3 regions of the Micromonospora inositola genome follow, and region 2 is predicted to be linked to each of the others. Evidence: riboswitches for the same ligand, from Rfam matches in the RefSeq annotation. Region 2 holds a riboswitch; each other region holds the start of a gene.

Region 1 (10,245 bases), 3.3 Mb from region 2:
TGATGGCCCGATGTCGGCGGCGAGCCGGATCGCACGCGGCATCGGACGCGGTTCCGCGTCGGAGCTGACGGGTAGTCGTCGGGTACGGACGGACGTCGGTCGACCCGCGGCGCGTGCCCGCGCCGGGTCGCCGTGGTGCGGCGTTGACCCGGGGACGGCCATCCCTGGCCGGTCGTGGCCTCCGGACGGGTTGCGCCGCCTGAAGGTCACAGTCGAGAACTACCGTGCCGGTTCATCTCGACGAAACATATTGACAATGACCGACCCTACTAACTTCCTCTCAGGGTGTCCATAGCTTTCGTCGATGTGCCAGCTACTTTTCGCTTGCACAAACGAAAGTAGCCTCGCGAATCGCCAGGCGGTCGTGCCACGCGTGCCACGGTGGACGGAGCGCGTTGCGGCGACGCAGACGTCTCCGGAGCGGGTCCCCGACGCCGGCGGCCCCGAAGTCGATGACGCCGCCGGGGCCGCCCGTCGCGGAGCAGCACATTGCCGGGGGGGCGCCAAGGCGCACCATCAGCGGATAGCGGCATATGCCGCAAGTCGGGCCGCCCTCCATCGACTGCCATGAACATAAGGGCTGATCAGGGCCATTGAAGATCATGGCTGTCTGAATTGTCGATGTCGCCCCGGCGACCGGAACAAGACGGTTGCCCCGGTCACCCATTGATCTGCACCCCTGCCCGTGTGATCGTGCTGCCACGAGTCACCGATCCCCGGTGGCTCGGGATGGTCGGTCGGTCGACCCGGGGCACGCCGGCAGCTCCGGACGACCACCATCGCCCGCCTCGCAGCTTGACCGCGGCGCGCGCCCCTACCGGGCTCCGCGCGCCGCCAGAGAACAGGAGCGCACCCCCTTGAAGCTCTCACCTCGCCTCGTCGCGCTGTCCGGCGCGGCCGCGGCCGGTCTGATCGCCGCCGGCACCGCCGCGGCCGTGCAGGCCGCGCCTCACAGCCCCGCCCCCGACGCGGCCCAGGCCCGCACGCTCGCCGCCAACTCGGCCAGCGCGCTGGTCGCCAGCCGCCCGCAGTACCTGCACGCCAGCTCGGACGAGGCGTTCGTCCAGAGGCCCGTCATCTCCTCCGAAGGCACCCAGTACGTGCCCTACGAGCGCACCTACAAGGGCCTGCCGGTGACCGGCGGCGACTTCGTCCTGGCGACCGACTCCGCCGGCAACCTGAAGTACGCCTCCGTCGCCCAGCAGCAGAGCATCGGCAGCCTCGCCACGACGCCGAAGCTCAAGGCCACGGCCGCGGAGAAGACCGCCCGCGCCCAACTGAAGAGCGTGACCACCGTCGAGGGCACCACGCTGGTCGTCTACACCCTCGACAGCAAGCCGGCCCTGGCCTGGGAGACCACCGTCCGGGGCACCACCGCGGACGGCCCGAGCCGGCTCACCGTGGACGTCGACGCCCTGACCGGCAAGGTGCTGCGCACGCAGGAGCACGTCGTGCACGGCAGCGGCACTGGCGCGTGGAACGGGCCGAGCCCGCTGACCCTCAACACCACGCTGTCAGGCAGCACGTACTCGATGAAGGACCCGACCGTCACCAACCAGAGCTGCCAGGACGCCGCGACCAACACGACGTTCTCCGGCTCGGACGACGTCTGGGGCAACGGCACGGCCACCAACAAGGAGACCGGCTGCGTCGACGCGCTGTTCGGCGCCCAGACCGAGCACAAGATGCTCGCCCAGTGGCTCGGCCGCAACGGCGCCGACGGCGCCGGCGGCGCCTGGCCGATCCGGGTGGGCCTGAACGACCAGAACGCCTACTACGACGGCACCCAGGTCCAGATCGGCAAGAACACCTCCGGCCAGTGGATCGGTTCGATCGACGTGATCGCCCACGAGATCGGCCACGGCATCGACGACCACACCCCGGGTGGCATCTCCGGCAACGGGACCCAGGAGTTCGTCGCCGACACCTTCGGCGCGGCGACGGAGTGGTTCGCCAACGAGCCCTCCAGCTACGACGCTCCCGACTTCCTGGTCGGCGAGAAGATCAATCTGGTCGGCAGCGGCCCGATCCGCAACATGTACAACCCGTCGGCGCTGGGTGACCCCAACTGCTACTCCAGCAGCATCCCCAGCACGGAGGTGCACGCGGCGGCCGGTCCCGGCAACCACTGGTTCTACCTGCTGGCCAACGGCAGCAGCCCGACCAACGGTCAGCCGACCAGCTCCACCTGCAACGGCAGCAGCGTCACCGGCCTGGGCATCCAGAAGGCCATCAAGATCATGTACAACGCGATGCTGCTGAAGACGACGTCCTCGTCGTACCTGAAGTACCGCACCTGGACGCTGCAGGCGGCGAAGAACCTCTACCCGACCGGCTGCACCGAGTTCAACACGGTCAAGGCCGCGTGGGACGCGGTCAGCGTGCCGGCCCAGTCCGGCGACCCGACCTGCAGCGGCACCACCACCCCGCCGCCCACCGGCAGCTGCTCCGGCCAGAAGCTGGCCAACCCCGGCTTCGAGTCCGGCGCCGTGAGCTGGACCGCCACCTCCGGCGTCATCACCAACTCCACCAGCCAGGCCGCGCACGGCGGTTCGTACAAGGCGTGGCTTGACGGGTACGGCTCGACCCACACCGACACCCTGTCGCAGGCGGTGAGCATCCCGGCCGGATGTCGGGCCACGCTCTCCTTCTACCTGCACATCGACACGTCCGAGTCGGGCAGCACCGTCTACGACAAGCTGACCGTCAAGGCCGGCAGCACCACCCTGGCGACGTACTCAAACGTGAACGCCGCCGCCGGCTACGTCCTGAAGTCCTTCGACGTCTCGTCGCTGGCCGGCACCACCGCGACCATCTCGTTCAGCGGTGTGGAGGACAGCTCCCTGCAGACGTCCTTCGTCATCGATGACACCGCGCTCAACCTGAGCTGATCAACTCCGAAGCGGTCGGTCGTCGTCCTCCCGGCGACCGACCGCTTCAGTGCGTCAGCCGTAGGCGGGGTGCTGCGGCCAGCCGGGCGGCCAGGGCGTCCACGTCGGCCCGCGCCGTGGCGCTGACCTGGGCTTCCAGGTCGGCGAGGGCGGCGTTGACGGCCGCCACGATGTGCCCGCAGACCGTCTCGATCCCCGCCGCCGACAGCCGCGGGTCGACGGTGACGGACTCCAACCGGCCACCCTGGACGACCACAGCCCGCACCAGCCCGTCGGCCGCCGTGCCATCGGCGCGGAGCAGTTCCGGCGCATCGCCGTCGGTGTGCTCGGCCGGCCGGGAGCGCATGGCCGACAACGCCTGCTGCGTCCGGGTCAGCAGCTCATCGAGGCTCGCGGCCGCGGAGAACGGTTCGTTGGTCATAGCCGCGCTTTCTTCACGTCCCTTCACGAGCACCGTGACGATAGCAATCCGCGTCCCGACCCGCCCGCCACACCGTCGCCACGTCCACGGCGGGTTGCCGGACGGCGAACGCCCGGCCGGAGCACCGGCCGGGCGTTCGTCGGCTGCGTCGGTTCCGACCGGTGGGGTGGGAACCGGTGGTACGTCAGCGCAGCCGCAGCTGCTGGCCCGGGAAGATCAGGCCCGGGTCGTCGCCGACCACGCGCTTGTTGCGCTCGTACAGCGCGTGCCAGCCGCCGGCCAGGTCCTGCACGTCGGCGATCATCGACAGGGCGTCGCCCGGCTTCACCACGTAGGCGCCCGAGCCGCCCGAGGCCGGCGCGGTACGCCGGTGGCTACGGGTGGCCGGCCGGTCGCCGCGCGAGGACCGCTCCGAGGAGCCGGCCTTGGACTTCGACCCGGAGTCCGAGCGGGACTTCTTCTTCGTCCCTGAGTCCGACTTGGACGAATAGTGCTTCGTCGAGCCGCCCTTCTTGCCGCAGACCGGCCAGGCGCCGATGCCCTGCCCGTCGAGGACCCTCTCGGCGATGGCGATCTGCTCGCCGCGGCTGGCCAGGTCGGCCCGGCTGGCGTACTTCTGGCCGCCGTAGCCGTTCCAGGTGCTCTTGGAGAACTGCAGGCCGCCGTAGTAGCCGTTGCCGGTGTTGATGTGCCAGTTGCCGCCGGACTCACACTGGGCGATGGCGTCCCAGTTCACGCTGGCCGCGCTGGCCGGCGCGGCCGGCCCGAGGATCGCGGCGGCGCCGGTTGCCGCGCCGACGACGAGTGCCCCGACGGCGAGCCGACGCGGGCTGGTCCGGTGGTGGCGTGCGGTGTGTTCAGTTGCCATGTTGGGTTTCCTCCACGCCGACGAGGTGAGCTGTCGGGTTCGGGCCGAGGAGCCCGGCCGCCGGTAGGCGGCTTCACCCCGAGGTGTCGAGCACCGAGGAACGTGTGGGTCCCCCGCTCCCGCCTGAGGTCCAGGTACCACCGGGCCGGCGGCGGAATTAGGCGTTACCGGCCCGTGGTGTCCGCAATCGCGAACGCATACGACGTTAGGAACGGTTTGGGGTGATCGCCCACTTCTTGTGAAGTTCTTCACCCGGCCGAGCGAAGGCGCGGCATTACGAGTTGCGAGGTGTCCGGATGTGCAATAAGGAGGCTGCCGGGCGGGTGCCGGACAGCGGGTCCCCACGCAGGTCGGTGGCGCTGGGCGTCCCTTCTGGCCTCCGGCTACGGTGGCGAAGGCCGGTGGCCGGCCGAGCGGCACGGGACGCGAACGAGGTAGCGGGCGCACATGACGGACTACGGGCACCAACTCATCTTCGGCAGCTTCCTCACCCCCACCGCCGACCGGCCCGAGCAGGTGGTGGCCCTCGCCAAGCTCTGCGAACAGGTCGGCCTCGACCTCGCCACCTTCCAGGACCACCCGTACCAGCCGGGCTTCCTGGACACCTGGACGCTGATGTCGTTCCTGGCGGCGGCGACCAGCCGCATCCGGCTGGCCGGCAACGTGCTGAACCTGCCGCTGCGGCAGCCGGTGGTGCTGGCCCGCAGCGTCGCCAGCCTGGACCTGCTCAGCGACGGCCGCGCCGAGCTGGGTCTCGGCGCGGGCGCCTTCTGGGAGGCGATCGAGGCGAACGGGGGGCGGCGGCTCACCCCCGGCCAGGCCGTGGACGCATTGGACGAGGCGATCCGGATCATCCGGAGGGTGTGGGCGGTCGACCGGCGTGGCGGGATCCGGGTCGAGGGCGAGCACTACCGGGTGGTCGGCGCGAAGCGGGGACCCGCGCCGGCGCACGAGGTGGGGATCTGGATCGGCGCGTACAAGCCGCGGATGCTGCGGCTGGTGGGGCGGGCGGCGGACGGCTGGCTGCCGTCGATGGCGTACCTGCCCAAGGGGCCGGCGGAGCTGGCGGACCTCAACGCGCTGGTCGACGAGGGCGCCGACGCGGCCGGGCGGGATCCCCGCTCGGTGCGGCGGCTGCTCAACATCTCCGGGCGATTCACCCGCTCCCGCTCCGGCTTCCTGGCCGGGCCCCCCGAGCAGTGGGTGGAGGAGCTGGCGGGTCTCGCCCTGGACCACGGCACCTCCGGGTTCATCCTCGGCGCCGACGACCCCACCGCGATCCAGCTCTTCGCGCAGGAGGTCGCGCCCGCCGTGCGGGAGCTGGTCGCCGCCGAGCGCGCCGAGCCCGGCAGCCGGGCGAAGGCCGTTGAGGAGCAGCGCGAGGTGGTCGAGGCCGGCGGCTCCACCACGCTCGCCGTCACCCCCACCCCCGATCCGGAGGTCCGGCTGACCGACCACGAACTCTGGGACGAGTCCACCCGCCCGGCCGCCCCGCCGGCGCCGGCCGGGCACGTCTACACCCCGCACGCGCAGGCCGTCGGCGGGCACCTCGTCGACGTGCACGACCACCTGCGGCAGGAGCTGGCACAGGTACGTGACCTGCTGCAGCAGGTGCGGCGGGGGGTGGTCTCCGCCGGCGCCGCCCGGGCCGTGCTGAACCAGATGACCATGCGGCAGAACAACTGGACGCTGGGGGCGTACTGCGCCGCGTACTGCACGGCGGTCAGCCAGCACCACGGGCTGGAGGACAATTCGATCTTCCCGCACCTGCGGCATTCCAACCCCGGGCTGGTCCCCGTGCTCGACCGCCTGGAGGCGGAGCACGTGGTCATCCACGACGTGGTGGAGGGCGTGGACCGGGCCCTGGTGGACCTGATCCGCAATCCGGGCGACTTCACCGAGCTCCAGAAGGCGGTGGACATCCTCAGCGACACCCTGCTGTCGCACCTGTCGTACGAGGAGCAGACCATCGTCGAGCCGCTGGCCCGGTACGGCTTCTACGCCGGGCAGGTGTGAGACAGCGGCGGATCCGCCGTCGGTATTCCCCGGGGTCGCGTGACCTAGCTGACTTTGGCTTTCCTAAGTCAGCGGGGTAGCGTCGCCGGCATGACGGACTTCCTCGAGCAGCGCGACGCCTGGCAGAACAGCAACTGCTCGATCGCCCGGGCGATCGAGGTGGTCGGAAACCGGTCCACCCTGCTGCTGCTGCGCGAGGCCTCGTTCGGCACCCGCCGCTTCGACGACTTCGCCCGGCGGGTCGGGATCAGCGAGCCGGTCGCCGCCGCGCGACTGAAGCAGCTCGTCGCCGACGGCCTGCTCGAACGGCGCCCCTACCGACAGCCGGGGCAACGCACCCGGGACGAGTACCTGCTGACCCGCAAGGGGCAGGAGCTGCTGCCCGTGCTCACCGCGCTGCGCCAGTGGGGGGACGCCTGGGCCGCCGACGAGGCCGGCCCGTCGGTCCGGGTCGAGCACCACGACTGCGGTGCCGCCGTCCACGCGCGGCTGCGCTGTGCGGCCGGGCACGACGTACCGCCCGGCGAGATCGACGTCCTCCCGGGTCCCGGCCTGCTACGTGCGTGACCGGTCGGCCCGCCGACACACCCCCTCGACCCGACACACTCAGGAGCAGGACATGAAGATCGCTGGACGCAGTGCCCTCGTCACCGGGGCCAACCGCGGCTTCGGCCGCCACCTCGCCGCCGAGCTGGCGGCCCGCGGCGCCACCGTGTACGCCGGCGCCCGCAATCCCGACAGCGTCGACCTGCCGGGCGTCACCCCGGTCCGGCTGGACATCACCGACCCGGACTCGGTGGCCGCGGCCGCCGCGCTGGCCGGCGACGTGACGCTGCTGGTCAACAACGCCGGCATCAGCACCGGGGCGGACCTGCTCGACGCCGACCTGGCGGCCATCCGGCTGGAGATGGAGACCCACTACTTCGGCACGCTGTCGGTGGTGCGGGCGTTCGCGCCGCACATCGCCGCCAACGGCGGCGGGACGATCCTGAACATCCTCTCCGCGCTGTCCTGGGTGAGCTTCCCGGGGGTGGGGGCGTACAGCGCGGCCAAGGCCGCCGAGTGGTCGCTGTCCAACGCGCTGCGAACGCAGCTCGCCCGCCGGGGTGTCCGGGTCGCCGGCCTGCACGTCGGGTACATGGACACCGACATGACGGCCCAGGTGTCCGGGCCGAAGTCCGACCCGGCCGAGATCGCCCGGATCGCCGTCGACGGGATCGAGGCCGACCGGTACGAGATCATCGCCGACGAGACCTCCCGGCGGGTCCTCGCGGGCCTGTCCGGCGGGGTGGCCGCGCTCTATCCCGAGCTGCCCTGACACCCGGCGCGGCGGGTCCCCCGGTGGATCCGCCGCGCGCAGGGGCGGGTGGGCGCACAATGGCGGCATGCGACAGGGCTTCGCGCACCAGGCCGTCCTCGGCATGGGCCCGGACGACGATCCGGCCGCCCCCGGGGCCGCCATCACGACCGTCCTGTGCGGCCACTGGGAACACGAACCGCCCTGCCCGGTCGCCCCGCACCACACCGAGGCGGAGCGGAACGGCGACGAGGTGCGCCTGCGGATCCTCTTCGCCACCGACCCGGACCTGGAACTGCGGGTACGACGCGACATCGACCGGGCCCTCGCCCACGGCGAGCTGACCGGCCCCGACGGGCGGACGTCCCGGTGGCGGCTGCTCCGCAGCGAGCCGGGTGAGCCGTCTGTCCAGGAGGCGGCGCGCCTGGAGCGGCTGGCGCTCGGATAGCGGGCGTCCGTCGGCCGCGGCGCGGAGGGCTGCGGCCGACGGACGGCAGACGCGTTACAGCGTGCGAGCGAGCCGGTCGGCGAGGATCCGGGTGAACCGGGACGGGTCGGCCAGCTCCCCACCCTCGGCGAGCAGCGCCATGCCGTACAGCAGCTCGGCGGTCTCGGTGAGGCCCTCGATGTCGCCGCCCTGCTCGTGGGCCTTGCGCAGGCCCGTGACCAGCGGGTGGCTCGGGTTCAGCTCCAGGATCCGCTTGACCCGCGGCACCTCCTGCCCCATCGCCCGGTACATCTTCTCCAGCGTCGGAGTCATGTCGTGCGCGTCGCCGACCACACACGCCGGTGAGGTGGTCAGCCGGGAGGAGAGCCGGACCTCCTTGACGCTGTCGGCGAGCGCGCCGGTCAGCCAGGTCAGCAGCTCGGCGTGGTCCTTCCGCTCCGCCTCGGCCTTCGCCTTCTCCTCGTCGGTCTCCAGGTCGACCTGGCCCTTGGCGACCGAGCGCAGGGCCCTGCCGCCGTACTGGCCGACCCGCTCGACCCAGACCTCGTCGACCGGGTCGGTGAGGATCAGGACCTCGTAGCCCTTGGCGCGGAAGGCCTCCAGGTGCGGCGAGTTCTCGATCGTGCTCCGCGACTCGCCGGTGGCGAGGTAGATCTCGGACTGGCCGTCCTTCATCCGCGCCACGTAGTCGCGCAGCGTGGTCAGCTCGGCCGGGTCGTGGGTGGAGGCGACCCGCACCAGGTCCAGCAGCGGCTCGGCGTTGTCGGGGTCCTCGAGCAGCCCTTCCTTGACCACCGCGCCGAACTCGGCCCAGAAGGTGCGGTACGACTCCGCCGGCATCTCCTTGAGGGTGGCGAGGACCTTCTTGACCAGGCGACGGCGTACAGCGCGGATCTGCCGGTCCTGCTGGAGGATCTCCCGGGAGATGTTCAGCGACAGGTCGTGCGCGTCCACGACGCCCTTGACGAAGCGCAGGTAGTTGGGCATGAGCGCGTCGCAGTCGTCCATGATGAACACGCGCTTGACGTAGAGCTGCACGCCCCGGCGGCCCTGCGGGGAGAACAGGTCCAGCGGCGCGTGGGAGGGCAGGAAGAGCAGCGCCTCGTACTCGAAGGTGCCCTCGCCGCGCATGTGGATGGTCTCGAGCGGGTCGGCCCAGTCGTGGCTGACGTGCTTGTAGAACTCCTTGTACTCGGCCTCGTCGACCTCGTCGCGGGACCGGGCCCACAGGGCCTTCATCGAGTTGAGGGTCTGCGCCTCGCGGGTGGTCGCGCCATCCTCGCCCGCACGCTCGACGGTCATCCGGATCGGCCAGGCGATGAAGTCGGAGTACCGCTTGACGATCTCCCGGACCGTCCACTCGGCGGTGTAGTCGTGCAGGTTGTCCTCGGTGTCGGCCGGCTTGAGGTGCACGGTGACCGAGGTGCCCTGCGGGGCCTCGTCGACGGCCTCGACCGTGTAGGTGCCCTCGCCGGTGGACTCCCATCGGGTGCCGCCGCTCTCCCCGGCCCGGCGACTCAGCAGGGTCACCCGGTCGGCGACCATGAAGGTCGCGTAGAAACCGACGCCGAACTGGCCGATCAGCTCCTGGGACGCGCCCGCGTCCTTGGATTCCCGCAGCCTACGCAGCAACTCAGCGGTGCCGGACTTGGCGATGGTTCCGATCAGCGACACGACATCGTCCCGGGACATGCCGACGCCGTTGTCCCGGACGGTCAGCGTCCGGGCGTCCTTGTCGACCGCGATCTCGATGTGCAGGTCGGAGACGTCGGCCGCCAGGTCCTTGTCGACCAGCGACTCCAGCCGGAGCTTGTCCAGCGCGTCCGACGCGTTCGAGATGAGTTCGCGCAGGAAGACGTCCTTGTTCGAGTAGATCGAGTGGACCATCAGCTGGAGCAGCTGACGTGCCTCGGCCTGGAACTCCAATGTCTCGACCTGGTCGCTCACACCGACTCCCTTCCTCCGTGCGGGGCCTTCCGGCGAAAGGATACGAGCCGCGCCGGCGCGGGTGGCGGAGGGTGGCCGCCACCCGTGTGGTCCAACCAGTTGACGGGTTGATGTGTCCGGGGCCACACTCTGCCCATGGCCTTCGCCCCGGTCCCCCGCGCCTCCGTCTCCGACCACGTCTTCGGCCAGCTTCGCGACGCCATCGTCAGCGGTCGCTACCGGCCGGACGAGACGCTGCCCGGCGAGCGGGAGCTGGCCGCCGCGTTCGCCGTCAACCGGCACGCCGTCCGGGAGGCGCTGCGCCGGCTCCAACAGCTCGGACTGGTCCGGGTCAGCCAGGGCGGCGCGACCCGGGTG
Region 2 (10,245 bases):
GGGCTCAGGACTCGGTGGCGGGTTCGGCGGTGAAGAGGGCGAGCAGGGCGCCGACCTGCTGGTCGGCCTCGGCCGGGTGGCGGAAGTGGCCGCTCGGGTTGATCGTGTACTCGTTGCGCCGGCCCACTCGGGTGCGTTGCAGGTAGCCGCCCGCCTCCAGGTCGGCGACGATGGCCTGGGCGGCCCGCTCGGTCACCCCCACCTCGTCGGCGACGTCGCGCAGTCGGGCGGTGGGGTCGCGCGCGATGGCCAGCAGCACGTGCCCGTGGTTGGTGAGGAACGTCCAGTTCCGGCTGCTCCCGTTCTGGCCTGCTGTCGTCGCCATGTGCGTCATCGTATGGCCCTTCGTTCGCGTTTCCGGCCCTGCCCTGGCCCGGACGGTGCGCGGCCGTCCCGGCCGCGCTGGACGCACTCGTCCCGCCGTCAAGTCTCACGCAACGTATGAAATCCGTATCACGTAAATCTTGACGTGCCTTGGGCTGCGTGTGACCGTTGGTCGCGTGGCCGCCTCCGCCGCCGGCCCGGCTGACCAGGTCGTTTCATGCGAGGACGAGGTGAGGGAATTGACCCCGACCACTCCCGAGCAGGCACTCGCCGAGCTGCATGCCGGGAACCGACGGTTCGTCACCGGCGTTCCGCGCCACCCCAACCAGGACGCCGGCCACCGGGCGGCGGTCGCCGACGGCCAGCACCCCTTCGCGGTGATCGTCGGCTGCTCCGACTCCCGCCTCGCCGCTGAGATCATCTTCGACCGCGGCCTGGGTGACCTCTTCGTGGTCCGGACCGCCGGCCACACGGCGGGTCCCGAGGTGCTCGGCAGCGTCGAGTACGCCGTGACGGTGCTCGGCACGCCGCTGGTGCTGGTGCTCGGGCACGACTCCTGCGGCGCGGTGCAGGCCGCCCGGGAGGCGGTCAGCACCGGCAGAACCCCGGCCGGGCACCTCGGCGCGGTGGTCGACGCCGTGCTGCCCAGCCTGCGCCGGGCGGCGGCGGAGGGCATCGAGGAGATCGACGGCATCGTCGACATTCACATCGCGCAGACCGTCGAGGCGCTGCTGGCCGGCTCCGCCGTCCTGGCCGGTGAGGTGGCCGCCGGTCGGTGCGCGGTGGTCGGCATGTCGTACCAGCTCAACGCGGGCGAGGTGCGGACGGTGGCCGTGGTCCCGGCGGGTGCCGCGACCACGCCGCCGCCCGCGCAGGTCGACCGCGCCGAGCCCACCGCCGTCGCCGGCTGAGCGCCCGGCCACCGACGACAACGGCCGAGGGGCCGTCCCGCGGGTCGGCGGGGCGGCCCCTCGGCCGGGTACGTCGTCGGTCAGAGCAGCGACATGTGCACGTGGTCGGTGTGGTTGGAGGGCCCGCTGTAGGACTTCCAGCCGGTCGCCGGGAACCAGATCTGCCGGTTCCAGATCACGTAGTAGATGCCGAGCCGGTCCGCGTTGCGGATCAGGAAGGCGGCGACGTTGTTGCCGTACATCCGGGTGTCGTTGTTGTGCCAGGGGGCGAACCCGCTGTTCTGCAGCGACCAGTCGCAGGCCCGGCCCTTGGGGTGCTCCCACGGCCCGCCGGGCCGGTAGCAGCCGACGAAGCGGTTGAAGCCGGCCCGCTTGACCTCCTTGTACGCGTGCAGCGTGCGCGGCGTGATGCAGCCGGAGGTGGTGGGGTCGTTCTCGCTGCACGACTCGGGCTTCCAGTCCCCGTCGGCGGTGCGACCGGGGCCGATCCGGGCGACCGGCGAGGTGGCCGAGACCAGGCCGCCGGTGAAGCCCTTTCCGCCGACCAGGGCGAGCGCCTTCTCCGTCTCGATCTTCTCCCGGGCCATCGCGTTAGTCAGCGTCTGCTGCGCGCGCACCTCGGCGTCGAGCGCCAGCTTGGCCTGCTCGGCGCGGGTCTTGGCCGCGTTGACCTCGGCGAGCTTCTGCGCGTTGACCATGTTCAGCTCGTCGAGGGCGGCGGCCCGCCGGACGAACGAGTCCGGGGCGTTGCTCTCCAGCAGCATGGCCAATGCGCCGATCCGGCCGGTCCGGTACGACTGCGCCGCGATCTGGCTCACCTGCGGGCGCAGGGCGTCCAGCTGGCGCTGCGCCGTCCGTACCTCCAGGGCGAGCTGGAGCTGGCGCTGCTGCGACTTCGCCAGCTTGGTCTTCGCCTGCAGGTAGTTGCGGTTGGCGGCCTCGATGGCGTCGGTGATGAGCTTCGGCTCGCCGTCCTCGTCGTGCCCGGAGGGGATGGGCGGCGTCGTCGGCGCCGCGATCGCCGGGGCGGGGCCGGCGAGGATGGCGAACGCGGCGAGCACGGCCAGCACGGGTGTCAGCCAGCGGCGCAGGGGTGCCGTCACAGTGTTCCCTTCCGTCGACCGCCGACCGGGTTAGCTGACGGGTTCGGGACGGAAGTGGCCCCTACCGCTGGCGCGGATTCACCCCAGGTGCCTGGTTCCCCGGCTCGCCGTGCGGCGATTGGGCGGCGGCACCGCAGGCGCCGCTGCGCGCCTTCGTCGGTGACCGGCAGCGAGGTTACCCGAGAGTCGTCCCGAGGATCTACGTCCGGAAGCCGACTAAAAGCGGTAATTCGGCGCGCGACTCCGTGACCAGCGTCGCGTTCGGCGCGGACGGTCACGCTGCGCAGTGTCACCATGCGGTGTCCGTGCTCCTTTCCGGTCCGGTCCTGCCGCCGAGGGCGCCCGGGGCGGCGCCGGCGCGCGGTGCGCTGAGCGCCGCCAGCGCGGCGTCCGGTTCCGCGGGGGGACGGGACGCCGGCGCGGCGGACCCCGCCGCCCCGCCCCGGCCGGCGGCGGTCACCACGGCCGCCAGGCCGGTGGTGAGCGGTACGGCGGCGATCAGGCCGATCGTGGCCACCGCGCTGCGGACGATCTCCTGCGCCATGAACTCGCTGGTGAGGATCTCGCTCACCGGCCGCGAGTCGGCGACGAGCAGGAGCAGCAGGGGCAGCGAGGCGCCCGCGTACGCCAGCACGATGGTGTTGACCGTGGAGGCGATGTGCGCGCGGCCGACCCGGGTGGCCGCCCGGTAGAGCTGCAACCGGGACAGCCCCGGATTGGCGTGCGCCAGCTCGGTGACGGTGGCCGCCTGGGTGACCGTCACGTCGTCCAGCACGCCCAGCGAGCCGATGACGATGCCGGCCAGCAGCAGCCCGTGCAGGTCGACATCGCGCTGGAACATCGACAGGGTGGTGGCGTCCTCGCTGCCGAACCCGGTCAGATGGGTGGCCGCCGTGGCGAGGGTGCCGAGAACGCCGGTCAGCACCAGGCTGCCGAGGGTGCCGAGGACCGCCACCGAGGTCTGCGCGGTGATCCCGTGGGTCAGGTACAGCACCACGAACATGATCAGCGCCGAGCCGACGATCGCCACCAGCAGCGGCGACTGGCCGGCGCCGATTCCCGGCAGCACGAAGCCCAGCAGGATGGCGAAGCTCGCGACCAGGCCGCCCAGCGCGGCCAGCCCCCGCCAGCGGCCGAACGCGACGATGGCGACGGCGAAGAGCGCCGCCAGCCAGATCAGCGGCTTGCCCCGCTGGTGCTCGGCGATGTTGTAGCTCTTCGTCGCAGGGTCGGCCGGGTCCAGCAGCTCCACCAGGACGATCCGGTCGCCGACCTCGACGGTGGGTGCGCCGGGGCCGGCGGGGAGCGGGGTCTCCACCTGGCGGCCGGCGTCCGGGCCCTGCTCGACCGCGACGCCGACCGTGCCGCACGGCCCGGCGGAGCCGCCCGGGGTGCCCTCCGGCACCTCCGCCGCCGGCGGGCACGGCTCGGTCACCACCCGGGTCACCGTGCCGTGGTACCGCGGCACGTCGGCGGCGTGCTCCGGCGTCGGGGTGTGCCGGGGCCAGAGCACCAGGGCGGCGAGCACGGTGAGGACGAACAGCGGGACCACCGTGGCGACGAGGATCCGTCGTACCCCCGGCGGGGCGGACGGAGCCGGACGGGTGTGGTCGGCGCCCATGGCGAGTCTCCCAACGGTTCTCAGGCGAGGTACGTGTCACCGGGCCGGTCGGTTCACCCGGCCGGGAGAGGCGCCCGCCGGTGCGGCGGTCGCCGGGCCGTCGCCGGGAAATGCTAGTCAGGGCGACCCGTGTCCCGCCGGACGGTTGGGCGCGCGTCCGGCGCCGCGGACCTGGCCTTTCCTCCCGACCGGTACGCCCCGGCAGACTAGCGTGGTCGTCGTGCGTACCAAGGCGGCGCTGGCGACCGGACGGTGGGTCCGGCTCCTGGTGCTGCTCGGCACGCTGGTCGGGCTGGCCGCCATGCACACCGTCGGCCACGGCGCGCACGCCTCCGGCGGGCACCGGGCGGGTCATCCGACGCAGCGCGCCGGGCACCACCTCGGTCTTCCGGCGGTCCTCGCCGAGCCGGCCGCGACCGTCGCGACAGCGGTCGGCGCGGTCGCCGGCTGCCCGGGCGACGGGTGCCACGCCCGCGCGCTCCCGCTGTCCGGTCCCGGTGGCGACCGGTCCGGGTGGAGTGTGTGCCTGGCCGTGCTCGGCGCGTTCGCCGTGGCGCTGCTGGTCGCCGTGCTGCTGCGGGCCGCTTCGCGGGCCGTCGGACGGGCCGCCCGTGGGTCGCTGCGACCCGCCTCGGGACCGCGGGCCCCGCCGTCCCGGCCGTTCGCACTGCGTCTGGGGACGGCGTCGGTGCTGCGCAGATAGGACGCCCGACGCGGGTGACCGGCCGGTGACCCGCGTCAGTGTCCGCTGCGTACGTTCCGACACCGAAAGGTCCTTCCCGTGTTCACTCGTACCATCGCGCGTCGTGCCGGCCTGGCCGGAGCGACCGCTCTCGCCGCGCTCGCCCTGGCCGCCTGCGGCGACGCCGACCATTCGACATCCGGCTCGGGCCACGGCATGCCCGGCATGGGCGGCACCGGCGCGCCCACCGTGGGCGCCTCGGCATCGTTCGGCGAGGCCGACCTGATGTTCGCCCGGATGATGATCCCGCATCACCAGCAGGCCGTGGAGATGTCCGAGCTGGCCGACAGCCGGGCCGCCGACCCGGAGGTGAAGAGGCTGGCCGGGCAGATCAGGGCGGCCCAGGCGCCGGAGATCGCCACCATGACCGGCTGGCTCGCCGCCTGGGGCCGGCCGGTCCCGTCGGCCGGCGCCGGTCATGGCATGCCGGGGATGGACCACGGCATGCCCGGCATGATGTCCGACGCCGACCTGGCGAAGCTCGCTGCGGCGTCCGGGGTCGACTTCGACCGGCAGTTCCTGACCATGATGATCGCTCATCACGAGGGCGCGATCACGATGGCGCAGGAGGAGACCGCGAAGGGCGTCAACCCGGAGGCCAAGGCCCTGGCCCGGCGGATCGTCACCACCCAGCGGGGCGAGATCGACACCATGAACAAGATCCTCGACCGGCTCTGAGTCCCCGTGCCGGGCACCCGGTGGGGTCGGCCGGAGTGCGCTCGTCGGGGGCCGGCCGGCGGCTCACGCCAGGCCGGCGCGGCGGCTGCGATACTCCTCCTCGTCGATCTCGCCGCGGGCGTACCGCTCGTCGAGGATGCGCCGGGCCGACGAGGGCAAGGTCCCGCCCAGTTGACCGCCGGTCAGCCGGGCCGCCAGCCAGACCAGGACCAGCAGGACCGCCAGCCCCAGCAGCGACCCGATCCACATCCAGCCCATCAGCGGGCCGTTCCACATCATGGCTGCCCTCCCGAGTGCCGAGGGTCGGCCGGTCCGACGTGCCGGGGGCGCCGGTACCGGTCGCCACCCCGACCCTATGGCGGGAGAGGAACGGCGGAGCCTGGTCGAAGGACCCGACGTACGGGCCGGAGGTCCCGGTCAGCCGCGCTTCATCAGCCGGCCGACGGCGGCCATCATCTCGCTGGCCATCTCGTCGGCGCGCCCCTCGGCGGCGCCCTCGTGCATGCAGTGCCGGGCGTGCCCGTCGAGCAGGCCGAGCCCGACCTTGTCCAGGGCGGCCTGGATGGCGGAGATCTGGGTCAGCACGTCGATGCAGTAGCGGTCGTCCTCGACCATCTTCTCGATGCCGCGGACCTGGCCCTCGATGCGGCGGAGCCGCGCGAGGAGCTGGTCCTTGCTGGCGGTGTAGCCCCGGGTCGGGGTCGTCGGTGCGGTCATGACGTCCAGGATAGCGTACCCCTCGGGGGTATGGTACGGTCCTCCTCGTCGCCGATACCCCCACGGGGTAGAGGTAACCGGAGAGTAGGATGTGAACGGCGGAAGGGGAGTTGCGATGGTCACCACCACCTACCAGGTCCAGGGCATGACGTGCGGGCACTGCGTCAGCTCGGTCAGCGCCGAGGTCGGCGCGATCGCGGGCGTCAGCGACGTCCAGGTGGACCTGGCCTCCGGTCGGGTCACCGTCACCAGCGAGAGCCAGTTGGACACGGACACCGTGCGCGCCGCCGTGGACGAGGCCGGGTACGACCTCCTCGGGGCGTGACCGGTCCGGGGACCCGAAGGAACCGAGGTATCACGATGAACACGGCGACGAAGCTGAGCGGCTTCGCCCTCGGCCTCGCGGCGGTGTTCGGCGCGGCGTACGGGGTCGGCCAGGTGGCCGGCCCCGACACCCCCGCCGTCGCGACCCGCCACGACGCCACCGACGCCGGTCACACCGACGGTGACCACCCGACCGGCGCCGCCACCACCAGCCACCTGCCCGGCGGACTGCTCGTCTCCGACCGCGGCTACACGATGCAACCGGTGACCGCACCGGCCGGGGAGTTCGCCTTCCGGATCACCGGCCCGGACGGCGCGCCGGTCACCCGCTACGACGTGGCGCACGACAAGCGGATGCACCTGATCGTCGCGCGCCGCGACCTTTCCGGCTTCCGGCACGTCCACCCGGAGCTGGCCGCCGACGGCACCTGGCGGGTCGCCTCGCCGCTCGCCGGCCCCGGCGTCTGGCGGGCGTTCGCCGACTTCACGCCCACCGGCGGGGAGCCGCTGACCCTCGGGGTCGACGTCACCGTCCCCGGCGCGCTGGCGGCCCGGCCGCTGCCCGCGCCGGCCACCAGCACCACCGTCGACGGGTACACGGTCACCCTCGCCGGCGCCCCGCAGCCCGGCCGCACCGCCGAGCTGACCCTGAGCGTCAGCCGGGACGGGAAGCCGGTCACCGACCTCCAGCCCTACCTCGGGGCGTACGGGCACCTGGTCGCGCTGCGGCAGGGCGACCTGGCGTACCTGCACGTGCACCCGGACGGCGCACCCGGCGACGGGCGCACCCCCGCGGGTCCCGTGGTGACCTTCTTCGCGGAGGTGCCGTCGGCCGGCAGTTACCGCCTCTTCCTGGACTTCCGGCACGGCGACGCCGTGCACACCGCCGAGTTCACCGTCGTGGCCGGCAACCCGGGCGTCCCGGCGACCACGGCCGCGCCGGCCGCCACGACCACCCCGACCGCCGACCCCGGGCACGGCGCCCCCGGTCACGGGCACAATTGACAGGAGGTGCCGTGATGACATCGACCGCCAAGTCCCTGCCGGTCGCCCCGAACCTGATCGAACTCGCGATCGGCGGCATGACCTGCGCGTCCTGCGCCGCCCGGATCGAGAAGAAGCTCAACCGGATGGGCGGCGTCGAGGCCACCGTCAACTACGCCACCGAGAAGGCCACCGTCCGGTACGCCGACGAGGTCACCCCGGCCGACCTGATCGCCACGGTGGAGAAGACCGGGTACACCGCCGTCGTACCGCCCCCTCCGGCGTCGGCCGGGGCCGAACAGAGCGCCGAACCGGTGGACGAGCTGCGCGGACTGCGGACCCGGCTGTGGGTCTCGGTGGCCCTGGCCGTGCCGGTGATCCTGCTGGCCATGGTGCCGGCCTGGCAGTTCGACTACTGGCAGTGGCTGTCGCTGACCCTGGCCGCCCCGGTCGTGGTCTACGGCGGACTGCCGTTCCACCGGGCCGCGCTGGTCAACCTGCGGCACGGCGCGGCGACCATGGACACCCTGGTCTCGCTGGGCACCCTGGCCGCGTTCGGCTGGTCGCTCTGGGCGCTCTTCCTCGGCGACGCCGGCATGCCCGGGATGACCCACCCGTTCCGCTTCGACATCACCCGCACCGACGGCGCCGGCAACATCTACCTGGAGGCGGCGGCCGGGGTCACCGTCTTCATCCTCGCCGGCCGCTACTTCGAGGCCCGCTCCAAGCGGACCGCCGGCGCCGCCCTGCGCGCCCTGCTGGAGCTGGGCGCCAAGGACGTGGCGGTGCTCCGCGGCGGCCAGGAGGTCCGCGTCCCGGTCGACCAGCTCGCGGTGGGGGACCGGTTCGTGGTCCGGCCCGGCGAGAAGGTCGCCACCGACGGCGTCGTCGAGGAGGGCGCCTCCGCGGTCGACGCCAGCATGCTCACCGGCGAGTCGGTGCCGGTCGAGGTCCGGCCGGGCGACACCGTGGTCGGCGCGACCGTCAACGCGGGCGGCCGGCTGGTCGTCCGGGCCACCCGGGTCGGCGGGGACACCCAGCTCGCCCAGATGGCGAAGCTGGTCGAGGCGGCGCAGACCGGCAAGGCGGCCGCGCAGCGGCTCGCCGACCGGATCTCCGGGGTGTTCGTGCCGATCGTGATCGCGCTGGCCGTCGGCACCCTGGGTTGGTGGCTCGGCACCGGGGCGGGGACGACCGCCGCGTTCACCGCCGCGGTGGCCGTACTGATCATCGCCTGCCCGTGCGCCCTCGGCCTGGCGACGCCGACCGCGCTGCTGGTGGGCACCGGCCGGGGCGCCCAGCTCGGCATCCTGATCAAGGGTCCGGAGGTGCTGGAGTCGACCCGCCAGGTGGACACCGTGGTGCTGGACAAGACCGGCACCGTCACCACCGGGAAGATGACCCTGGTCGACGTGCTGCCCGCCGCCGGCGAGGACCGCGCCGACCTGCTCCGGCTGGCCGGCGCGCTGGAGGCCGCCAGCGAGCACCCGATCGCCCAGGCCATCGCGGTCGGGGCGGCCGAGGCGGGGACGCTGCCCACGGTGACCGGGTTCGGCAACGTCGAGGGTCTCGGCGTGACCGGGTCGGTCGACGGCCGTGAGGTGGTGGTCGGGCGGCTCCGGCTGCTGCGGGAGCGGGGTCTGGACGTACCGGATGAGGTCGCGCGGACGGTGACCGACGCGGAGGCCGCCGGACGGACGGCGGTCCTCGCCGGCTGGGACGGTCGGGCCCGTGGGGTCCTCGCGGTGGCCGACGTGGTCAAGCCGACCAGCCGGACGGCGGTCGCCCGGCTGCGCGGGCTGGGGCTCACCCCGGTGCTGCTGACCGGGGACAACGCCACGGTCGCGAAGGCGGTGGCCGCCGAGATCGGCGTCGACGAGGTGATCGCCGAGGTGCTGCCGGCCGACAAGGTGGACGTGGTGCGGCGGCTCCAGGCCGAGGGGCGGACGGTGGCGATGGTCGGTGACGGGATCAACGACGCCGCCGCGCTCGCCCAGGCCGACCTGGGGCTGGCCATGGGAACCGGCACCGACGTGGCGATCGAGGCGTCCGACCTGACCCTGGTCCGGGGCGACCTGACGGCCGCCGTGGACGCCATCCGGCTCTCCCGGCGGACCCTGGGCGTCATCAAGGGCAACCTGTTCTGGGCCTTCGCCTACAACGTGGCCGCCCTGCCGCTGGCCGCCGCCGGCTTGCTCAACCCGATGATCGCCGGGGCCGCGATGGCGTTCTCGTCGGTCTTCGTGGTGGCCAACAGCCTGCGCCTGCGCCGCTTCCGCCCGGTCGGCTGACGTCGGCTCCGGCCGCTCCCCTCCTCACCGTCCGTGAGCGGCCATTGGTGACGGAGGGTTGAGCAACCGGACGTGGGGGTACTTCCAGGGCGTAGCGAAAACCGCTGAGTGGAGGTTCGCATGGGTATCGACGACAAGATCGACAACGCGTCCGAGAACACCGCGGGCAAGGTCAAGGAAGGCGTCGGTCGGGCCACCGACGACGAGCGCCTCGAGGCCGAGGGTCGCAACGAGCAGGCCAACGCCAACCTCAAGCAGGCCGGCGAGAAGATCAAGGACGCCTTCAAGAGCTGACGTACGCCATTCGCACGCCGGGCCGGCAACCGCCGGCCCGGCGTTCGGTCGATCTGTTCGGGGCGCGGGCGGCAGCACGACAGCGAGCCCCGGTTGCCCGAGGACCGTCCACGGGACGGCCACCGACCGTACGGGGGAGAACGATGTCCGGTACCACCGCGATCCGTACCGCCGCCCTGGTGACGCTGACCGCGCTCGCCGGCGGCTGCTCGTCCAGCGGGGAGGAGACGGCGGCGCCGGGCGGCACCACGGCCCC
Region 3 (10,245 bases), 620 kb from region 2:
GAAGCGCTCGTGCCCCAGCACGGCGAGCAGCTGCAGCTTCTCGCAGCCTTCGCTGCGCGGGGACGCGGTGAGCACGAGCAGTGCCTGGGACTGGTCCTCGGTGAACAGCGCCTGGCAGTCGAGCCCGATCGCACCGAGCTGGGGATGGATGAGCGTCTTGTGGTCCGCGAAGCGCTTGGCGACCTCGTGCCGTTCCCACAGCTCGGCGAACTCCGGGCTCGCCTTCTGCAGCGCCCGCACCAGCTCACCGGCCCGCGACTGCGGGCCCATCGATCCGTACGCGGCACGCAGGTTGGCGACCTGGGCGCGGCTCTGCCGGTCGCGGTCCTCCTCGAGGTAGCGCAGCCGCTCCGCGGGAGCCGTGAACCACCGGTAGATCTCGCTGCGGGCGAGGCCCGTGTAGCCCGACTTGTCGCCGAACAGGGCTGCGGCCATCCGGTTCTGCACTAGCGTCTCGCCGAGGTTGGACAGGATGAGCGCCGGGGTGTCGTCGAGCCGGTCCAGCACGCGCAGCAGCGCCGGGGCGACGTGCGTCGCCGCGGACACGACTGCCGGGGCGTTGTGCCCCGCCACCCGGAACAGGTAGTCGCGTTCGTCCTTCGTCAGCCGCAGCGCCCGGGCGAGCGACGCGAGCATCTGCGCACTCGGCTGCGGGCCGCGCTGCTGTTCGAGGCGGGTGTAGTAATCGGTCGACATCGCGGCGAGGGCAGCGACCTCCTCACGCCGCAGGCCCGGCGCGCGCCGGCGCGCGCCCGCGGCCAGCCCGACGTCCCCGGGCTGCAGCGCCTCGCGGCGGCGGCGGAGAAAATCGGCCAGGGCTGCACGGTCCATGATCCCAGTATCCGCCGGTAGCGCGGGCGAGCCAGGGATTGCCGATCCCCCGATAACCGGTCTCTGCCCCCAGGCCGGACGATCGGCGAGGCTCGGAGCATGAACATCTCCGGAAACACCATCTTCATCCCCGGCGCCACGAGCGGAATCGGCCTCGCCCTCGCGCTCGAGCTGCGGGCCAAGGGCAACACGATCATCGTCGGCGGTCGGCGCGCCGACCTGCTCGACAAGATCGCCGCAGAGCACCCCGGCATCGACGCTATCAAGATCGACACGACGGACCCCGCGAGCATCGACTCGGCCGCGAAGGAGGTGCTGGCGAAGCACCCGGACCTCAACGTCCTCGTCACGATGGCCGGCATCATGCGCATCGAGGACTGGCACCAGCCCGAATCGTTCCTCACTTCGGCCGAGACGACCGTGACGACCAACGTGCTCGGCCCGATCCGCCTCATCGCCGCGTTCATCGAGCACCTGCGGGCGCAGCCGGATGCCACCATCGTCACCGTCTCCTCGGGCCTCGCGTTCGCGCCGCTCAAGGTCACCCCGAGCTACAACGCGTCGAAGGCCGCGATCCACATGCTCAGCGAGTCTCTCCGGTTGCAGCTCGCGGACACGACCGTGAAGGTCGTGGAGCTGGAACCTCCGGCCGTCCGTACCTCGCTGCTGCCCGGGCAGGAGAACAGCGAGTTCGCGATGCCGCTCGACGAGTTCGTGGCGGAGGTCGTCGCGCTGCTCGAGGCGCAGCCCGACGCGAAGGAGATCCAGGTCGAGCGGGTGAAGTTCCTCCGCTACGGCGAGGCGCGCGGCGACTACGACCAGGTCGTCGCGACGCTCAACGCGTCCGACCCGCACGGCAGGTAGCCTCGGCCGGCCCCGGCGGCGGGTGGTTCGCTTACGGGACGGGGGAGGCGCCATGACGTCGGGAAAACGGTTAAGCGTCACCTGAGGGTTGCCGTAGGAAACAGCGCAGGTTGAAAGCCAAGATTAGGGATGATTAAGATTCCGATTAGCGGAGTCTTATCGTACGCATAATTCCGGCACCCAATGTGCGCGCCTGACAGCGCAGAGAATTGGCATTACCCGCTCGTTGATTTCCTCGGGCCGTCCTCACTAATGTTGTCAGCGTCCGTTCCGGATGTCGGTCTCCACCTGGAGTGCCCCGGGACGGCCACCGCCGAGTCGCTGGACGTCATTGGCGTCGCCAGGCGAGCCGGGGAACCACCGCAGGTTTCGGGGTGAATCCGCATCAGCGGTAGGGCGACTTCCACGCCCGAACCCGTCAGCTAACCCGGCAGGCGGTCGAGGTAGGTGCGCGGTGACGTGCGTCGGCCTCGAATGGAAGGAGCCGACCCCGTTGCCACCCGTGCGCACCCGGCCTGCCGGATCGCGTCTGTTCACCAGAATCCTCGCCGTCGCGGCGGCGGCCATGGTGGCCGTCGGGCCAGCGGCCCACGCCCACGCCGCACCGTCGGCCGCCGATGTGCAGCAGCAGATCGACGCGGCGTGGCAGAAGCTCGAACCCGTCATCGAGCAATACAACAAGGTCCGGTCGGAACTGGCCGCGAACCAGCGGAGATCGGCCGAACTGAGCCGAAGGATCGAGCCACTCGGCAAGTCGGTGGAGATCAGCAGGACCCAGGTCCAGGAGATTGTGGCGGGGTATTACAAGCGGGAGAAGTCGCTTTCCACATTCAACGCCCTGCTGTCCCGCGGCTCGCCGCCGACAGCGGTGGGGGATCAACTCGCGCTCGTGAATCAGGTGGCAGATTCGGAGCAGCGACAGATCACCCGGCTGTCGACCCAGCAGGCGAGCTACGACGCCGACAAGGAGAAGGTCGACGCGCTGATCGCGATACGGCAGCGCCAGCAGGCCCAGCTAGCGGCTCGCAAGAAGGCCATCGACGCCGAGATCAAGCGGCTGGATGCGCTACACCGACAGACCGCCGCCGCTGAGGCGACCGCGGCGGCCAAGGCGGCCGCGGACGCCGCGGCGGCCAGAGCCGCAGCCGCCGCCCAGTCAGCCGCCACCGCGAGCAGCACCTCACCCATCACGTCGAGCAGTCCACTGTTCATCGGTGGGAAGTGCCCCGCCGTCCCCATCACGGGTAGCGGCGGCGTCGCGGCGAAGACCGCGTGCAAGCAGATCGGCAAGCCGTACGTGTGGGCGGCCAACGGTCCAGACTCGTTCGACTGCTCCGGCCTGACCCAGTACGCGTGGGCTTCCGCCGGGGTGCAGCTGACCCATTACACAGGTGCTCAATGGACCGCAGGTGTGGCGGTGAGCAGAGCGAACCTTCGCACGGGTGACCTCGTCTTCTTCTACGCCGATCACCATCACATGGGTATGTACGTCGGCAACGGGCTGATCGTCCACGCCCCGCACACCGGGGACGTGGTCCGAATGGCCCAGCTGGCGACTATGCCTTACAGCGGTGCTCGCCGCCCCGGCTGACCCGTCCGGTCCGGAGCCACCGGGCATCGTCAAAGAGCAAGCATCCGCAGCGAGAAGGGCATCCGCTGGGGCGGGCGCCCCCTCCAAGCCGCAGCCTGACCCAGCCCGGCGAAACCTATGCGGTCACAGCACTAGCTTCGGCTGCGGATCATCGACATCAGCAGCCCGTGGGTCTCGGCATCGGCGGCCACCACGAGCCCGCGGCCTGCCTGCCCGATCGGGGCGCCGTCGATCCCGGTGACTACGCAGCCGGCGGCCCGGCACACAGCGATGCCGGCGGCGAAATGCACACTCCAGGACAGGTCACCGCCATCGGTGACGTATGCGGCGCGCTTGCCGGCCGCAACCCAGGCCAAGGCCAGCGTCGTGGACACGACCCGCGGCCGGAACCGCTCGACGAACTCGGGGCGGGTCAGCAGGTCCACGGCCCGGAATCCGGGCGCGCTCGGGAACGGCGGATCCAGGTTGACGTCCACCAGCTGGGTGACGGGGGTGGGCGTCAGCTGCGCATCGACCCCGTCGTGCCGCACCCAGGCGGTCTCACCGTCGGTGAAGAAGACCTCGCCGCTGAACGGGTCGGCCACCGCCGCTGCCCCGTTGCGCAGCGCCACGTTGACGGCCACCAGCATGTTGCCGACCGCGTAGTTCAGCGTGCCGCACAGGGGATCCACCAACCACTGGCGCACAGCGTCGGCCGCGCCCCGCTGCCCGCCTTCCTCGCCGAGCACCCCATCATCGGGCCGGGCGGCACGGATGACGCCGAGGATCGTCTGCTCAGCCTCCACATCGGCGGCGGTGGCGAAGTCCCCGGCGCCTTTGTCGATGCGGGTGAGCCGCTGGCCGTACATGTTGCTCACCACGTCCGCGCCGGCACGTGCCGCAGCTACCGCAACCCCGGCATCGTCGGGACTCGCGTACGAGTTGATCATGCCGTGCAGAATACGGGGCGAAGCTGATCCCCACCGGTCAGACCAGCATCGTCCCGCCCCGACGGCCGCAGGAGTGCAGCTCACCACCGTCCGCGAAGCGTGGCCGGCAACCACCGCGACGTCGCCCGCACTATTTCGGGCGCCACCAACATCCAATCGGCCCTCGGCGCCATCGACGCGACCACCAACCCGGTGAACCTGTGCGGTCAAGGCACTAGGTGCCTGGACAGGAGGCTCGGGATCGGTCAAGATCGGCGGTCATGGCCCAGACGACGGCTGACCGCGCCGAGAGCGCTGACCTTTCCGACGAAATCGTTGCCGTGGCGGAGCGGCTGGCCGACCTGATCGGCGCGCTGCCCACCGCCGACATCGCCATCCCCGGTGCGTCCTGGACCGTCGCCGAGGCGGCCGCACATCTGGCGATGGCCAACGAACTCATGGCGACGATCGCCGCCGGCCGACCGGCGACTCACGGCGACGGCACGAAGGCCGGCCTGGCCAGCGCGAACGCGCAGTCGCTGACCGAGCACACGGAACGCGACCCGGCCGTGCTCGCGCAGCGGATCACGGAACAGGCCGCCGCGTTCCTGGAGGCGGCCCGGGCCCGACCCGCCGCGGATGTCGTCGACACGCCCATGGGCCCGATGCCGCTGGGGGTGTTCAGCTGCTACCTGCTCGCGCACATGCTCAGCCACGGCAGCGCGATCGCCAGCGCCCTCCGGCAGCCACCGATCGTCCGGCCGCGGCACGTCGAACTCATCCTGCCGTTCATCCACGTCACGATGCCCCGCCTCGTCGACCGGACCGCCGTTCAGGACCTGACCGCGTGCTACGAGCTGCGGCTGCGCGGTCTCTCCCGGTTCTCGGTGCTCTTCGCCGACGGAGTCGCCACGGTGAGCGACATCCCGCACCGCCGGGCCGACTGCACGATCTCGGTCGACCCGGTGTCGTTCTTCCTCTTGAGCGCGGGTCTGAGCAGCCAGTGGCCGTTGATCGCGCGCGGGAAGCTGCGGGCGTGGGGACGCAAGCCGTGGCTCGCCTTCCGGTTCCTCGGCTTCTTCGCCATCCCGTGACGGCATGACAAGGGCCGAGGGACGCTGAGCCGGGCCGGACGGCAGTCGGGCGTGCCCGAACGCTGCCGCCGCAGGGTTCTCCCCACCGGCCCTCGCGACCGGGACTGCCGTCCCGCAACGTCCACGGACGCAACAGCAGCTAGCTCGCGCCCAGATGGGCGATCATCGTCTGGTTGGCGGCCCAGCCGTCGGGGAACTTGACCGGCACGTCGAGGTGCACCGTCTCCGTCGACGGGTGGGCGTCCAGCAATTCCCCGATGCCCGCCCGCGCCACCACGATGCAGGCGTGCCGGTGGCGGGACGTCAGCACGCAGAGCCGCCCCGACTCCAGGTGGAAGGTCGTCGCGTCCCGCCGTCCGGACAGCGGGTGCAGCACGATCGTCACGTCGTACTCGCGGCCCTGGAGCCGGTTGGCGGTGTCGACGGTGATGCCCGCCCCGGCCTCGCCGAGCTGCGCGCGGATGGCCGCGACCTGGTCGCGGTGGGCGGCCCCGACGGCGATGCGGTCCGCGGTGACCGGCGCGCCGGCCGGCGCGTGCTCGGAGACGGCGACCGCTCCGCGCCGCAACACCCGCAGGGCCAGGGCCGCGCAGGCCGCGGCGGCTTCCCCGTCGGTACGCGGGGTGTGCCGGGCCGGCAGCTCGTACAGCGCCCAGCCCGTCGTCGCGGCCAGCTCCACGGACGCGTCGAGTGCGTCACCCGGCCCAGGCTCGGTGAACGACAGCGCCCGGTCGTCGGGGCCGGTACCGGCGCGGAACCCGGTGAACGGGTAGAACGCCGCGGCGACCACCGGCGCCGCCGAGGCGGGCAGCCGCCACGACACGGGCAGGCGGTGTACCGGCAACTCGGGGTTGTGGCGCAGCAGCACCGCCACCGCCGACTGCATCGGATCCCAGGTCAGGCCTGTCCAGCGCACGGTCTCGACCGTGGAGAACGGGTCGAGCTGCCCGGGGTCGCCCACGAACAGCGCCCGCTCGAACCGGCCGGCCACGCGCAACAGGGCGTCCGACCGCATCTGGTACGCCTCGTCGACGATCGCCCACGGCCAGCAGCCCTCGGCGATGGTGGCCCACTTCGCAGCCGTACCGATGATGACGGCCGGACCGCCGAGGTCGGCGACCTTGGCGGCGACCCGGACGGTGTCGTGGTCCTTGACCCGATCGGAGGGCCGGTAGTCGGCGGCGGAGAGCCGGCCGATGCGCAGTTCGGGGGCCCTGCGGGCGAGCCGGTCGATGAGGTCGTCGACCTGCTCGTTGGTCTGCGCGATGATGATCAACGGCTCGCCGGCGGCGGCCAGCTCGACGGCGGCGCGCACCACCAGCGTGGACTTGCCGGCGCCGGGCGGCGAGTCGACCACCACGCCGCGGTGCGCGCCGGAGCGCAGGTCGGCCAGCACGGCCGGGATCACCCGCTCCGCCTCGACCGCGGGCGGCACCTCCAGCCCAGCAAGCATGACCACACCTCTCGACGGGGCATCGCCGGGACCCTACCGCCAGGGCCTGACCATCCTCCGGTCACCTCACGTCCGCGGTCCTGGCCCTCGCCCCGTGCTCCGACCGCATCGCCGTATGCCAAGTCGTGCGGTAAGACGATTGCCACAGGCAACTAATGGGCGTACGAACGTGAATGTCAGCCCGGTTACTTGCGACGAAGATCGTTGACCGGATTCACAAAACCCGAGGGGGGCCAATGGCACGCAGCCGCATCGCCGGGGCAGCAGCCATCGCACTCGTCCTACCACTCCTGGGCGTCCTTCCCGCGTCAGCCGCGGCGGCCGCCCCCGCCCAACCGGCCGCCGCGAAGAAGGATGGGCCCAGCGACGTCCGAGAGCTCACCCGCAAGGACTTCACGCTGGACGGCCACAAGGTCCAGACGCCCGCCCGATACCAGCCGCGCGCGCAGGCGCGTTCGGAAACCATGGCAGCAGCGGCGACTCCGCCCGTTGGCACAGTCCGTCAGTGGCTCGGGCTCGACGACTTCCAGGGCCGGTACTACCGCAAGAACTACACGCTGCGGGCAGTTGGCAACAACATCGAGGTGTGGGTCGCCAACGACATCGCTTTCCCGGCCGGCGACTGCCGGACCCAGATCCCCTCGTCGACGCAGATCACCGACGCGCAGGTCACGAACCTCGTCAACGAGTTCGACAACAACATGTATCCGAAGGAGACGGCGGCGTTCAGCACGCCACCGGACCGCGACGGCAGCAACGCCCGGCTCGGGCCGGACGCCAGCGGCAACGGCGGCGTCTACACCGGCGGTGGCAACAAGACCGTCACCCTCGTCGACAACGTCCGGGACGACAACTACTACACGTTCCCGGCCGCGCCGACCTACATCGCCGGGTTCTTCTCGGCCGCGCTCAACGAGTATTTCGACCGCAACGTCATGACCATCGACGCGTTCGACTGGCTGCACCGTACTGGTGCCAACCCGCCGAACGAGCCGACCGGCGACCTGTGCACCAGCCGCCCCGCCCGCCCGCACCTCTACGAGGGGACCTTCGCCCACGAGTGGCAGCACCTGGCGCACTACTACACCGACCCCTTCGAGACGAGCTGGGTCAACGAGGGTCTGTCCGACTTCGCCCAGACGCTGGTCGGCTACGTCGACACCACGGCGACCGTCTTCGACCGGGGAGCCGACAGCCACCTCTACTGCTACCAGGGCTTCGGCACGGTGCAGACGCCGTTCAACACCAACCCGCGGGACTGCGGCGGCCCGGAGAACTCGCTAACGCTCTGGGGCGAGAGCCCCAACCCGAACGCGGTGCTCGCCGACTACGGCAACGCGTACTCGTTCATGCAGTTCCTCCACGACCGGTACGGCACGGACATCATCTCCCGCCTGCACAACGACGGTGAGCTGCAGGGTCTGGCCAGCCTGGACGCGGCGCTGAAGGCCGAGGGCGCCACGAACATGTACCAGGTCATCCACGACTACCAGACGATGACGCTGGTCGACAAGATCGTCGGGGAGCGCCACGGGGTCATGCTCGGCGTATCGAAGAGCCGGGTGACCACGCCGAGCCTGCGGTCCACGGTCAACCTGGCCAACCCGGCCGCCAACGCCACCCCGGGCGCGGCACCGAACGGTGCCGACTACGTACCGCTGCAGGACGCCAAGGGGCAGGTCCTGCGCGGCCGCGACCTGCGGTCGCTGTCGTTCCAGGGCGCCAAGACCCTGCCGCCGCTCCCGCTGGAGTGGACCGTCGTGTCGAACGATCCGGACCGGTCCGGGAACCCCGTCCTCTGGTCCGGAAACGACAGCAACACGGACGCGGGGGCGGTCACGTCGGTCGCCGTGCCGACCGCCGACCCGACGCTGCGCTTCCTCGCCAAGTACGGCGCGGAGGTTGGCTTCGACTACGGCTACGTCACCGTCTCCACCGACGGCGGCGCGACCTACACCGCCATCCCCGGCGACAAGACGGTCGACGGGCCGCTCGGCCCGGCGGTCAACGGTACGACCGACGGGTTCGAGGCACACTCGTACGACCTGTCCGCGTACGCCGGAAAGACCGTCCTGCTCGGCTTCCGCTATGTCAGCGACGGCGGCGTCAACGAGGGCGGGTGGCTGATCGACGACATCACCATCGGCGGCACGACGATCAGCGACGGGAGCAGTCTCGCGCCGTTCGATTCGCCGACCGAGATCAGGCCGATCAGTGTCAAGAACTGGAACCTGCGGCTGATCGGCATCGACGAGCGGCACTCGTCCGCACGGCAGGTGGAGTTCGACGGCAGGTCCGGCCTGACGCTCAGCCGAGAGCAGTTGGCCCTGCTCAGCCCGTTCGAGAAGGTCGTCGCCGTGGTCGCCTACGACGAGCCGACCGAGCAGGTCAACCAGTACGCGCCCTACACCTTGAAGGTCAACGGAGTCGTCCAGCCCGGTGGCGGCGGCGCCTGACCTGACCCGGCAAGATCGCCCGGGCACCTGTCGCCGCTCTGGTGGCAGGTGTCCTGGCGGGCCGGCAACCGGCCGCCGCGTACGTCCGGATGACTGAGCGCGCTCTCAGCCGGCTCGGTCGTCAGCGCGGACGCTGGTCGGTCGACCGCTGGGCTGTCAGCCGAGGTTCCACATCCTCCGGCAGCTCAGCACCGCAGAGCGCGCAGATGTAGTCGTCGTCGCGGACGAGGTTGCGCTCGCCGCAGTCAAGGCAGCGCCGGAAGACGACGGCCGCGGTGAAGCCTTCCGGGCGGCAGATACCCGCCCTGTCGAGGGCGCCCGCCACCGCCAGCCACGAGGTGGGATCGGGGCAGTAGCCGGTGGAGTGGTTGCTCACCTCGGTGACGACCCAGCCGTCCCGCTCGCCGGCGAAGGCGATCTCTCCCGCGCCGAGGACCTCCCCACCGCCGGCGCAGGCGACGTGCTCGCTGCGTCTCGGCGCGAGCCGCAACGTACCGCCGGGGTCGACGACGTAGGTGAAGGGCTCGTCGCGGTCGCGCGGATCTGCAGCCGCCAGGTAGGTGTCGAGATCGACCGGTGATCGGATGGGCCAGCCCTGAGGGGCGTCGGCGACCGACGCCCGCACGTCCGCCGGCCCGACGTACCGGTATCGACGCCCCGCCCCTACCACGCCGCCGACCCTACGCCGGTGCGGCCGCCGTTGTGGACAATCACGGCGGTCCGGCCCGCTGGACCTGACCGCCCGCCCCTCCGATCCCGTCCCCGGGGCCTGGCTCGTTCCGCGTCAACGCCGCACGGCGAGGTCGTTCCCGATCCGCGTGGCGGCGGCCGTCATCGCCGCGACCCGCGCCGGAGAAGCGGCCATTTTCGGTGCTGGGGAGTTGAGCGCCGCGAATCAGCGGGTGAGAGCTGCGAGGAAGTCGTCGACGAGCCGGGTTTGTGTCGCGGCCGGTAGCCGCTCGGGGTCGAACAGCGCCTGAACCACCAGGCCGTGGGTGAACGCCAGCACGGTCGTCGCGAGCCGGCCCGAGTCACCGTCGGGAAGCTC

What was found. Region 2 has a riboswitch for cyclic di-AMP ahead of GA0070613_RS06335 (hypothetical protein). Riboswitches for the same ligand answer to the same signal wherever they lie in the genome.
Region 1: another riboswitch for cyclic di-AMP. It lies ahead of GA0070613_RS22250 (LysM peptidoglycan-binding domain-containing protein); the one in region 2 lies ahead of GA0070613_RS06335 (hypothetical protein).
Region 3: another riboswitch for cyclic di-AMP. It lies ahead of GA0070613_RS03340 (C40 family peptidase); the one in region 2 lies ahead of GA0070613_RS06335 (hypothetical protein).

What each region holds. Positions count from the first base shown of each region.
Region 1 covers NZ_LT607754.1:4,659,505-4,669,749, reverse strand. The annotation lists gene GA0070613_RS22260 (M4 family metallopeptidase) at 858-2,891, shown strand; gene GA0070613_RS22255 (YbaB/EbfC family nucleoid-associated protein) at 2,938-3,312, opposite strand; gene GA0070613_RS22250 (LysM peptidoglycan-binding domain-containing protein) at 3,497-4,180, opposite strand; cyclic di-AMP (ydaO/yuaA leader) riboswitch at 4,182-4,354, opposite strand; gene GA0070613_RS22245 (LLM class flavin-dependent oxidoreductase) at 4,628-6,196, shown strand; gene GA0070613_RS22240 (winged helix-turn-helix transcriptional regulator) at 6,287-6,763, shown strand; gene GA0070613_RS22235 (SDR family oxidoreductase) at 6,816-7,514, shown strand; gene GA0070613_RS22230 (hypothetical protein) at 7,582-7,941, shown strand; gene htpG (molecular chaperone HtpG) at 7,996-9,888, opposite strand; gene GA0070613_RS22220 (FadR/GntR family transcriptional regulator) at 10,024-10,245, shown strand, end outside.
Region 2 covers NZ_LT607754.1:1,324,194-1,334,438, reverse strand. The annotation lists gene GA0070613_RS06345 (helix-turn-helix transcriptional regulator) at 5-334, opposite strand; gene GA0070613_RS06340 (carbonic anhydrase) at 564-1,235, shown strand; gene GA0070613_RS06335 (hypothetical protein) at 1,316-2,338, opposite strand; cyclic di-AMP (ydaO/yuaA leader) riboswitch at 2,343-2,473, opposite strand; gene GA0070613_RS06330 (YibE/F family protein) at 2,628-3,959, opposite strand; gene GA0070613_RS06325 (hypothetical protein) at 4,180-4,662, shown strand; gene GA0070613_RS06320 (DUF305 domain-containing protein) at 4,741-5,379, shown strand; gene GA0070613_RS06315 (SHOCT domain-containing protein) at 5,443-5,658, opposite strand; gene GA0070613_RS06310 (metal-sensitive transcriptional regulator) at 5,797-6,096, opposite strand; gene GA0070613_RS06305 (heavy-metal-associated domain-containing protein) at 6,212-6,421, shown strand; gene GA0070613_RS06300 (hypothetical protein) at 6,457-7,425, shown strand; gene GA0070613_RS06295 (heavy metal translocating P-type ATPase) at 7,440-9,695, shown strand; gene GA0070613_RS06290 (CsbD family protein) at 9,816-9,989, shown strand; gene GA0070613_RS06285 (hypothetical protein) at 10,133-10,245, shown strand, end outside.
Region 3 covers NZ_LT607754.1:703,803-714,047, forward strand. The annotation lists gene GA0070613_RS03330 (helix-turn-helix transcriptional regulator) at 1-831, opposite strand, end outside; gene GA0070613_RS03335 (SDR family oxidoreductase) at 931-1,695, shown strand; cyclic di-AMP (ydaO/yuaA leader) riboswitch at 1,997-2,147, shown strand; gene GA0070613_RS03340 (C40 family peptidase) at 2,150-3,286, shown strand; gene GA0070613_RS03345 (inositol monophosphatase family protein) at 3,418-4,215, opposite strand; gene GA0070613_RS03350 (maleylpyruvate isomerase N-terminal domain-containing protein) at 4,476-5,288, shown strand; gene GA0070613_RS03355 (AAA domain-containing protein) at 5,428-6,741, opposite strand; gene GA0070613_RS03360 (choice-of-anchor J domain-containing protein) at 6,978-9,197, shown strand; gene GA0070613_RS03365 (hypothetical protein) at 9,319-9,867, opposite strand; gene GA0070613_RS03370 (TetR/AcrR family transcriptional regulator) at 10,093-10,245, opposite strand, start outside.